DNA from 3 places in the Ornithinicoccus hortensis genome. Region 1 is predicted to be linked to each of the others. Evidence: predicted binding sites of a transcription regulator. Region 1 holds the regulator's gene; each other region holds the start of a gene.

Region 1 (3,267 bases):
TGACACCCGGGCGCAGGAGGAGGTCAGCCTGCGCGTCGACGCGCTGCTCGGCGACGTCCTGCCCAGGCTCGTCGCGGACCTCGCCTGAGCCGCGGTCGGTGACTTCCGGGACTACCGCGGGCGCCCAGGGAGGGCTACGTTCGGGGGAGGGACCCGGGACGTCCCCGGGACCCCGTTCGCCCGGAGGTGTGCGATGAGCATGACCAAGGACCAGGTGTCGGTGTTGGCCGGTCGCCCCGTCTTCGACCTCGACGGTCGTGCGGCCGGTGAGTTGCTCGAGGCCTTCCTCGACACGCGAGACGACCACCCGGCGTGGGGGTTGATCCAGCACGGCGAGGTGCTGCGGGTCGTGCCGCTCTACGGGGCGGTGCCGCACGAGGACGGGATCCGGGTGCCCTACTCCGGCGAGGCGATCGACTACGGGCCCACGCTGACCGAGACACCGGAGGGGGTGCACGCGACGCCCGACGAGTGGTTCAGCTACTACGGGCTCCGGGGCACCGTCGGGCCCGACCCCGAGATGGACGTCCCGCTCGAGCAGGAGCACCTCGCGCGCAACCTCTCCGGATACTCGCCCGACGTGCCCGCCGCCCATGCCGCCTCGTATGCCGGGGGGCACCATCCCGGGGCGCAACACCTGCGCAGCGCTGGCATGCGGGCCTGACCGCCGGCGCAGCCTGTTGTCAGGCACGGCATGCAGGGCCGGCACGGCCTGCACGTGACGGTGCCGCCCGCCGAAGGGGTGGAGGGTCGGCGGGCGGCACCGGTATGTGCCGCACGGGGGCGCCGCCGCCTGGGGGACGGCGCCGTGCGGAGCGGGATCAGATGCGGCGCAGCACCGCCGTGACCTTGCCGAGGATCACGGCGTGGTCGCCGTCGATCGGGTCGTAGGCCTCGTTGTGCGGCATCAACCACACCTTGCCGTCCTTGCGATTCAGCGTCTTGACGGTCGCCTCGTCGTCGAGCAGCGCCGCGACGATGTCGCCGTTGTCGGCGCTCTGCTGCCGCTGCACGACGACCCAGTCCCCGTTGCAGATCGCGGCGTCGATCATCGAGTCGCCGACCACGTTGAGCAGGAACAGTTCGCCATCACCCACCAGCTGCTTGGGCAGCGGGAAGACGTCCTCCACGGCTTCCTCGGCCAGGATCGGACCGCCGGCGGCGATCCGGCCGACCAGCGGCACGTAGCTCGCCTCGGGCCGCGCGTCCCCGATGCCGGTCTCGTCGCCGACGTCCGTGACGGGGTGCTCCCCCGTGCCCGAGGGGGCCGCGCCGGCGCCGACGGGGCGACGGTATCCGGTGGCCTGGCCGTCGGCGCCCGGGACGACGATCTCGATCGCGCGCGGGCGGTTGGGGTCGCGGCGCAGGTAGCCCTTGCGCTCCAGCATCTTCAGCTGGTGCGCGACGGAGGAGGGGGACGTGAGGCCGACGACGTCGCCGATCTCCCGCAGGCTGGGTGGGTAGCCCCGGGTGTCGACCGACTCGCGGATCATGTCCAGTACCTTGCGCTGTCGCGCGGTCAGCGCGGGACGCTCCTCGTCCCGCTCCGGGAACTCGTGGATCTTGCCCATCGTCTTCTCCTACCCCTCGGGCCCTGAAACGGCTGGTCAGCCGCTCTGTCGGTGGCGTCTGGTGTGCTTCCCGACATGAACAAGCGTACGAGCATTCGACCCGTCGGGCAAACATCTGTTCGACGCGGCGTGTCGACATTTCTCGTACGACTGTGCTACACATGAGACAGACGTTCTATCGCACGCATGTACGCGTCGAGCAGGACGACCGACGACAGAGCTGGAGGACACCATGAGCGCAGCACCCGTACTGCACGACCTGGCCGAGGCCCCGGAGCGCAGGGCCCCCCGGGGCGGCCGCGGACACCTGCGGCTGGTCCACGAGGGGGAGTTGGCGCAGGGGCATGCGCCGGTCGCGCCGCTCTCGGAGCGCGATCCGAAGGTCAGCCGTCCGCGGCTGCGCGTGCTCGCCGCCCCCGAGGTTCCGGCGGCTGCGGTCCGCGTAGCCCCTGCCCGCGTGGCCCCGGCCCGCGGGCGGATCACCCGTCGCGGTCGGCTGGTCCTGACCGGCACGGTGACGCTCCTGCTGGCGGTGACCGTGGCCGCGGTCATCGGATCGGTGCTCCCGGCGGGGGCCTCCTCGGTCGAGACCGTCGTGGTCCAGCCCGGGCAGACCCTGTCCGAGATCGCCGCGACACAGCTGCCCGACCTCTCGGTGAACTCCGCGATCGTGCAGATCCAGTTGGCCAACGACATGAACAGCCTGCAGGTGCAGGCCGGCCAGGTCCTGGAGATCCCGGGCAACTGAGCCCGTCCCTCCTGGGGAACCGACTGATCCGGGCCGTCCCGGACAGCGGAGCCCGGCCGAGAGCGAGGCTCGCGCGGACCGGCACAGTCAGGGCCCCGGAGGGGCGCTCGCACGCGATCGCGTGGGAGCCGGCGTCGGCTCGGCCAGCGCCGTGATCAGCCGGTCGGCTGGCCGGGCTCCGTGCCCTCGTCGGGTTCGTCGTCGGACTCCATGACCGCATCCCACAGGGCGGCCATCTGGTCGACTGGCAGGTAGAACCCACTGATGTTGGAGTCGAACATCAGGCCCTCAATGTCCGCCGAACTGTAGGCGGCGGCAGATTCGACGACCTGACGCGGCGGCAGGGCGATCGCCGCGAGGTCCTCGCCCTCGGCAATCATCTGCTGCTGGACCGCGAAGTGGCGTGCCCGGTGGCTGTCGGTAAAAGCCAGCAGCACCAGTTGCCCGTCGACCTCGGCCGCGGCGGGGGACTCCATCCCCTCCTCACCGACCGCGATGAACCACCAGTTCGGCAGGTTCATCGTGACGCTCCACAGGGCCGCCATGCCGGTGCGGTCCTCGGGTCCTTCGATCTGCTCGACCAGTCGGTCGATCTCCGACTCCCCGGGGGTCGGTTCACCGGTCTCCGGGAGCAGCGGATCCTGACCGGTCAGGTCCTCGGGCTGCAGTTCCTGGGGGTCGTTCATGGGTCCACCTCACCACAAGACCGTGGGCAGCGCCGCATCCGGCGGGGGGCCGACAGGCCCTGAAGGGGCCTTCGCCGGCCTGGTCACGAAGGCTTTTCCGGCGTCGTCAGGAGGTCTTCGTCGGCGTCGTCAGGAGGGGGCCCTGGCCGTCGAGGGGCACGGAAACCTGTTCGGAACCCACGGTGTGGTGTTCGCCGCGCACGGAGACCTCGACGGTCTCGCCGTCCTCGACCCGGAGGACGATCTCGTCCTGCCGCACGGT
Region 2 (3,267 bases), 1.5 Mb from region 1:
GACGATGACGACCGGCCCCAGGTCGGGGGCCTGCTGGGTGAAGCCCATGTTCTTCTCGTGCGTGTAGGACTCGCGCATGCACCGGCGCAGCACGTCCTCGATGAAGTCGGGCGACAGGCCGCGACCCTGGGCCTCCTCGCGGCGGCGCGCGATCATCGCCCGCTCCCGGTCCGGTGCATAGATCGGCAGGCCGTAACGGCCCTTGACCTCGCCGACCTGGCTCACCAGCTCCAGCCGCCGGGTCAGCGCGTCGAGGATCTGGCTGTCCACCTCATCGATCTGCTCCCGCAGTGCGGCCAGGGGGGCATCGGGTGCGTCCATGCCGGAATCGTAGTCACGCCTAGAATGGCGCCCGACCGGCGGTCGAGGGTTTCGTCCGGTCAGGCCCCCGTAGCTCAATGGATAGAGCAACGGCCTTCTAATCCGTAGGTTGCAGGTTCGAGTCCTGCCGGGGGCGCGCGGGGGCGAGCGGGGACGCGAGGGGTGTCAGACCGCCTGCGCGGTCACCCAGAACTCGTTGCCGTCCAGGTCGGCCATCTCCACCGCTCCGTCCGGACCCGTCGACAGGCGGACAGCCCCGAGCCCGACCAGGCGGTCCACTTCGGAGGCCAGGTCGTCCTGCCCGTCCGCGGTCAGCGCGAAACGCTGCCGGTTGGGCACGGTCTTGGCGGCCACGGGCGGCCCGCCCCAGGCCACCTTGGTCCCACCCAACGGGGACTGGACGGCGGTCTCCTCGTCCCGGTCCCACGCCAGGGGCCAGTGCAGCGCCTCGCTCCAGAAGAACCCGAGGTCGCGGGTCCCGTAGCAGGCGAGTTCGCCGAACGTCCCGCACCCGTCCAGGAAGGCGTTGTAGGGCTCGATCACGCAGAACGCGCCGCCGCCGGGGTCGGCCAGGACGATGTGCCCCTCCTCGGGACGCTGCCCCACGTCGAGGTGGGTGGCGCCCAGGCTGAGCGCCTGTTCGACCCGGTCCTGCTGGTCCTGGTGGCTGGAGCTGGTGACGTGCAGGTGCCAGCGGTCGGCGTCTACCGGGGGCGCTGGATCGGGGACCCAGCGTAGGGAGAGTTGGCCGTCCTACCCCGGAACGTCGAACCCGGTCGGGCCGGGCAGGAGGGGCCGGTCCAGCAGGTCGGCCCAGAACTGGGCGACGGGAGCGGGGTCGGGCACGCCGATGCAGGCGGCTGCAAGGTGGAGGGCCACGCGTCGAGGTAGTCCTGGGTCGCAGCCGCCTCCAGCGGTTTTCCGGGCGGCGGTGGCTGCCGAGTGCTTGGGTGCCTGGCTCCCGAAACATTTCGTACATATTTTCGTCGAACGTATTGACGAGGTGGGAGTGGTGGGTTTAGATTAGGACAAAGGTTCGGTTCGTGGCCGTTGGGGAAGGGTTACGGGCCGGGTGTGGCAGGTGGGGTTTGCCCGTGGGAGGTGAGGGGTCGTGGCGATACAACCGTTGGTAGCGGACGAGACGCCGGAGCACGGCCTCGCGCCGGGGCATGTGGTGGTGCGGGAGCATCCGGTGGAGTTGATGGTGGCGGGGTTGGAGGCGTCGTTGGGGTCGGCTCCGGTGCAGGCGTGGGCGGGGTTGGAGCCGGCGGTGGTGCGGTCGTTGTACGGGCGGGTCGCTCGGGTGGTCGAGCGGTTGTCGGCGCACAAGATGGCCGCCGCGAGGGTGTTGGAGACCGCCGGGACGGCCAAGGCCGCGGGGGCGGCGTCGACGGGGTCGTTGCTGGGTGGGGACTTTGGTGGGGACCGGCGTGAGGGTGATGGCCTGGTCCGCCTGGGACAGACGTTGGCGCGTGCGAAGGCGTCTGGGACCGAGGGGGCGTTTGCTGCCGGGGAGATCACCCGGGCGCAGGCGCAGGTGATCGGGTCGATCCTGGGAAGCCTGGACGCAGACGTCACCCAAAGTGAGCGGGAGGCCGCGGAGGCCACGTTGTTGGGTGAGGCACAAGGGTTGAGTTTGCGGGACCTGCGGGCCCGTGGGGACCGGATCACTGAGGCGTTCCGTCCCCTCGACCAGGTGGACCGGGACGAGGAACAGGCCGTGCGGGCGCGGGAGCGGGCGGCGTGGGCTGCCACGGAGTTCTGGATGCGGGATACCGGGGCCGGGACGTACCAGGGCGGGTTCACCATCCCGACCGTCGCGGGAGAACTATTGAAGACGATGCTGGACGCGGTCGCCTCTCCCCGCCGCAACCACCTACGCCGCACCGACAACCCGACGAACAGCAACGGGGCCGGTAACGGGTCGGGTAATGCCACGGGCGCTTTCGGCCCGGCCGTCGGTAACGCCGGCAGCACTGGTGGTGTCGGCGGCGCCGGGGCCGGTGGTGGCGGTGGGCCGGTGGGTGTGGTGGATGAGGGGTCGTATCAGCAGCGGTTGGGTCAGGCGTTCTGTGCGTTGATCGAGCATGCCCCGACCGATGGGTACGCGCCGGCCGGGGGTTCGGCGGCGGTGGTCGCGGTCTCGTTGTCGCAGGAGAAGCTGGTCTCGGGGATCGGGTGTGGGACGACCTCGACCGGGGTGCGGTTGACGGCCGGGGAGATTCGCCGGTTGGCGTGTAACCAAAGGGTGTTGCCGCAGGTCTTTGACGGGTCGTCGTTGCCGTTGGATCACGGGGTCGCGCGGCGGTTGTTCACCCGGCATCAGCGGATCGCGATCGGTCAGCGGGACATGGGGTGTGTGATGCCCGGGTGTGACCGTCCCCCGGGGTGGTGCGAGCTGCACCACGCAGGACAGCCGTGGGCTGCTGGAGGGCGCACGGACCTGGACCAGGGTGTGATGTTGTGCGCGTTCCACCACCACCTGGTCCATGAGCAGGGGTGGGTGATCAGGTTCCACCCCGACGACGGGATCCCGGAGTTCCGGGCACCCGGGACACCCAAGGACGCGTGGACCCGGAATGCCCGGTACCGTCCACCGCGAGATCTCGGGGTGGCCCCCACAACAGCCTGACCCCAACCCACCCACCGGACCACCGGACCCGGACCCCCACACGGGGCCCGGGACACCGGCACGCCCAGGTGTCGCCAGACGAGCCTGCTGCCAGGCGGACGACGGGCGAGAGCCGAGGTGCGGCGGGGATTGTCAGGCGGGGTAGACGGCCGCGTGGCGGATCCGCAGGCCCACGTCCTGGCCGGGGGCGACGGGGTGGTCCGCGGAGGGGTCGGTGGACGTCAGGGCGCGGACCTGCTGGCCCAGCCACCGGCATACGACGGTGCTGCCGGACCGGCCGTAGAGGACGGCCTCGACCACGGCAGGTGGTCCGT
Region 3 (3,267 bases), 970 kb from region 1:
ACGCCCACGGCACCACAGCACAGCGCCGGCGCCCGGTCACTGGGCCCTGGGGTGCGCCTGGGCGTAGACCTCGCGTAGGTGCCGGGCGGTGACCAGCGTGTAGATCTGGGTCGTGGTCACCGAGGCGTGGCCGAGCAGCTCCTGGACCACGCGGACGTCGGCGCCGCCGTCGAGCAGGTGGGTGGCGAAGGAGTGGCGCAGGGTGTGCGGGCTCAGGTGTCCGGAGAGGCCGGCCCGGTCCGCCGCGGCCTGGATGATGTTCCAGGCGCTCTGCCGGGACAGCCGACCGCCGCGCTGGTTGAGGAAGACGGCGGCAGTCCCCTTGCCCTTGGTGGCGAACGCCGGCCGTCCCCGCACCAGCCAGGCATCGAGCGCCTCCTGGGCGTACCGGCCGAGCGGGACGACCCGCTCCTTGTTCCCCTTGCCGAACAGGCGCACCAGGCCGGCGTCCTCCCCGTCGCCGGACACGACGTCGTCCATGTCCAGACCGATCGCCTCGCTGACCCGCGCCCCGCACCCGTAGAGGACCTCCAGGAGGGCACGGTCACGCAGCGAGGCCGGGGTGTCCCCGACCGCCGCGGCGTCCAGCAGCGCCTCGACCTGGTCGAGTGAGATCGCCTTGGGCAGCCGACGCGCCGGCACTGGCGGTGCCACCTCCCGGGCGGGATCGGCAGCAGTGTCCCCCTCCACGGCGAGGAACCGGTGCCAGCCCCGCACGGCGACCAGGGTGCGGGCCGCGGACGAGGCCGCCAACGGCGGGTGGGTCTCGCTGCCCTCCCGCAGGTGGGTGAGGAAGGCCGCGACGTTGGCCTCCCCCACGTCCTCGGGCCGCTCGATCCCCTGGGCCTCGAGGAAGGCGATGTACCGACGCAGGTCGCGCGAGTAGGCCTGTTGCGTGTGCTGGGAGACGCCACGCTCGACCCGCAGGTGGTCAATCCAGCCACGGGCAGCCCTGGCCAGCGCACTCTGGCGGGGCGTCGGCGTAGCGGTCTGGGTCGCCATGGGGCCATTGTGGAGTCAGCCACCGACAACGTGACCGAGACAGGCCGGTGGACCCAGAAGGAGGACACCATGAAGTGGTATGCAGAGACGTCCGGTCGGCGAAGTCGCCAGATGGGCGGGGACCTCCTCCTGCTGGCGTGGGTCGCCCTGTGGATCCTGGTCGGGCGGGCCGTCTTCGGGGTCGTGCGACTCCTGGCGGCCCCTGCCGAGCCGCTTCAGGACGCGGGCTCGACCTGGTCGGGCCGAATTGAGGACGTCGCCGCGAACGCGGTCGAGATCCCGTTGGTGGGCAGTCGCCTGGAGGCTCCCCTGCTGGGCGCCGCCGGGGCCGGCGACCGGTTGGTGACCGCAGGACAACGGCTGGACGAGGGGGTCACCAGTCTTGCCTGGCTGTTGTCGGTCGCCGTGGCCGGGCTGCCGATCCTCCTCGTGGGCGGGCTCTACCTCGTCCTCCGGTTCCGCAGCGTCCGCCGTATGACGGCACTCGCCCGCTCGCGCGCCGTCGCCGGGGACCGTGAACTGCTCGCCCTGCGTGCCCTGGTGAACCAGTCACCCCGACGGCTCGCCGAGGTCGGCCCCGATGCTGCCGCGGGGTGGCGTGAGGGCGACCCCGAGGTCGTGGCGGCCCTCGCCTCGCTCGAGCTGCGACGCGCCGGTCTCCTGCCGGCTCCACGTCCGGCGTGACGGAGGCCTTGGCTGCGCGGTCTTCGGGGGCTGCTGCGTGCTGCTTTGGTGGCTCCCGAAAATTGTCGAACATTTTTTCGTCGAACGTATTGACGAGTGTCGGGTGGGTGAGTTAGATTAGGACAAAGATTCGATCAGGGTCCCGGGGAAGGGCGTTGGTCGGAGTGGCAGGTGGGATGCCGGAGGGTGGTGAGGGGCATGGCGGTACAGCCGCAGGAGGAAGCGCCGATGGTGCTGCCCGGGGCGTCTCAGCTCGCCGGGCCGTCTCAGATCTCTGGACCCACCCAGGCCGCCCCGGGGCAGGGTGCCGACCCACTGCCGCATCCGGTGGAGGCGATGGTGGCGGGGGTGGAGGCCGCGCTGGGTGCGGTGTCGCGTCAGGCGTGGGCGGGGTTGGAGGCACCAGCGGTGCGGGCGTTGTATGCCCGGTTGTCGCGGGTGGCCGAGCAGGTCTCGGCACACAAGATGGCCGCCGCACGGGTGTTGGAAACGGCCGGCACGGCGAAGGCGGAGGGCGCGGCCTCGACGGGGTCGTTACTCGGGGCCGACTTCGGCGGGGACCGGCGCGAGGGCGATGAACTGGTCCGGCTCGGCGACACCCTGCAGCAAGCACGCGCCGATGCGACCGAGGACGCGTTCGGTGCCGGGCAGATCACCCGGGCCCAGGCCGGGGTGATCGGCAAGATCCTCAAGGATCTGCCTCAGGACGTGACCCCCGAGGAGCGGGAGGCGGCTGAGACCACCCTGCTCGGCCAGGCCGGGACGATGAGCCTGCGGGACCTGCGGGCCAGGGGCGACCGGATCAGCGAGGTCTTTAGGGCCACCCCGGAGCAGACCGATGCCGATGAGGAACAGATCGTGGCCCGTCGGGAACGCCGCGCCCGGTCCCTGACCACGTTCTGGATGCGCGAGACCGGTGAGGGCACCTACCAGGGCGGCTTCACGATCCCCACCGTCCAGGGCGAGCTCCTCAAGACCATCCTGGACGCGGTCGCCTCACCCCGCCGCAACCACCTCCACACCACCACCCCCACCGGCGGCCCCGGCGGCTCTGATGGTCCGGGTGGTCCGGGTGATGACCGGTCCTACCCGCAGAAACTGGGGCAGGCGTTCTGCGCGTTGATCGAGCACACCCCGACCGACGGGTTCGTCCAGTCCGGTGGCTCGACGGCCGTGGTCGCGGTCTCCCTGTCCCAGGAGAAACTAGCCACCGGGACCGGGTGCGGCACGACCTCCACCGGCATCCGGTTGACCGCCGGACAGATCCGCCGGTTGGCATGCACCCAACAGATCCTGCCCCAGGTCTTCGACGGCAAGAGCCTGCCGTTGGACCACGGGACCCTGCGCCGGTTGTTCAGCAAGCACCAACGGATCGGGATCGGGCAACGCGACCAAGGATGCGCCATGCCCGGCTGTGACCGACCCCCGGGGTGGTGTGAGTTCCACCACGCCGGCAACCCCTGGTCCACCGGGGGCGAGACGAACCTGGACCAGGGCGTGATGCTCTGCGCGTTCCACCACCACCTGATCCACGACCAACACTGGCAAATCAGATTCCACCCCGGCGACGGGATCCCCGAA

Evidence for each region. Region 1 encodes LexA, which represses DNA repair genes until DNA is damaged. Its sites were predicted from a motif close to TCGAACANNTGTTCGA; they were not measured.
Region 2: FB467_RS19360 (HNH endonuclease signature motif containing protein) is a predicted target of LexA. The motif match lies at 1,293-1,308, and genes of this name have one in related genera.
Region 3: FB467_RS12040 (HNH endonuclease signature motif containing protein) is a predicted target of LexA. The motif match lies at 1,752-1,767, and genes of this name have one in related genera.

What each region holds. Positions count from the first base shown of each region.
Region 1 is NZ_VFOP01000001.1:1,602,272-1,605,538, forward strand. It holds gene FB467_RS07470 (Sir2 family NAD-dependent protein deacetylase) at 1-88, shown strand, start outside; gene FB467_RS07475 (hypothetical protein) at 194-664, shown strand; gene lexA (transcriptional repressor LexA) at 822-1,571, opposite strand; gene FB467_RS07485 (LysM peptidoglycan-binding domain-containing protein) at 1,804-2,319, shown strand; gene FB467_RS07490 (hypothetical protein) at 2,475-3,005, opposite strand; gene FB467_RS07495 (glycoside hydrolase family 65 protein) at 3,112-3,267, opposite strand, start outside.
Region 2 is NZ_VFOP01000001.1:3,061,538-3,064,804, reverse strand. It holds gene tyrA (bifunctional chorismate mutase/prephenate dehydrogenase) at 1-321, opposite strand, end outside; tRNA gene FB467_RS14280 (tRNA-Arg) at 385-457, shown strand; gene FB467_RS14275 (VOC family protein) at 487-894, opposite strand; partial or broken gene FB467_RS19370 (VOC family protein) at 871-1,053, opposite strand; gene FB467_RS19365 (hypothetical protein) at 1,075-1,200, opposite strand; gene FB467_RS19360 (HNH endonuclease signature motif containing protein) at 1,433-2,953, shown strand; gene FB467_RS14265 (ABC transporter ATP-binding protein) at 3,086-3,267, opposite strand, start outside.
Region 3 is NZ_VFOP01000001.1:2,570,950-2,574,216, forward strand. It holds gene xerD (site-specific tyrosine recombinase XerD) at 37-1,002, opposite strand; gene FB467_RS12035 (hypothetical protein) at 1,072-1,686, shown strand; gene FB467_RS12040 (HNH endonuclease signature motif containing protein) at 1,885-3,267, shown strand, end outside.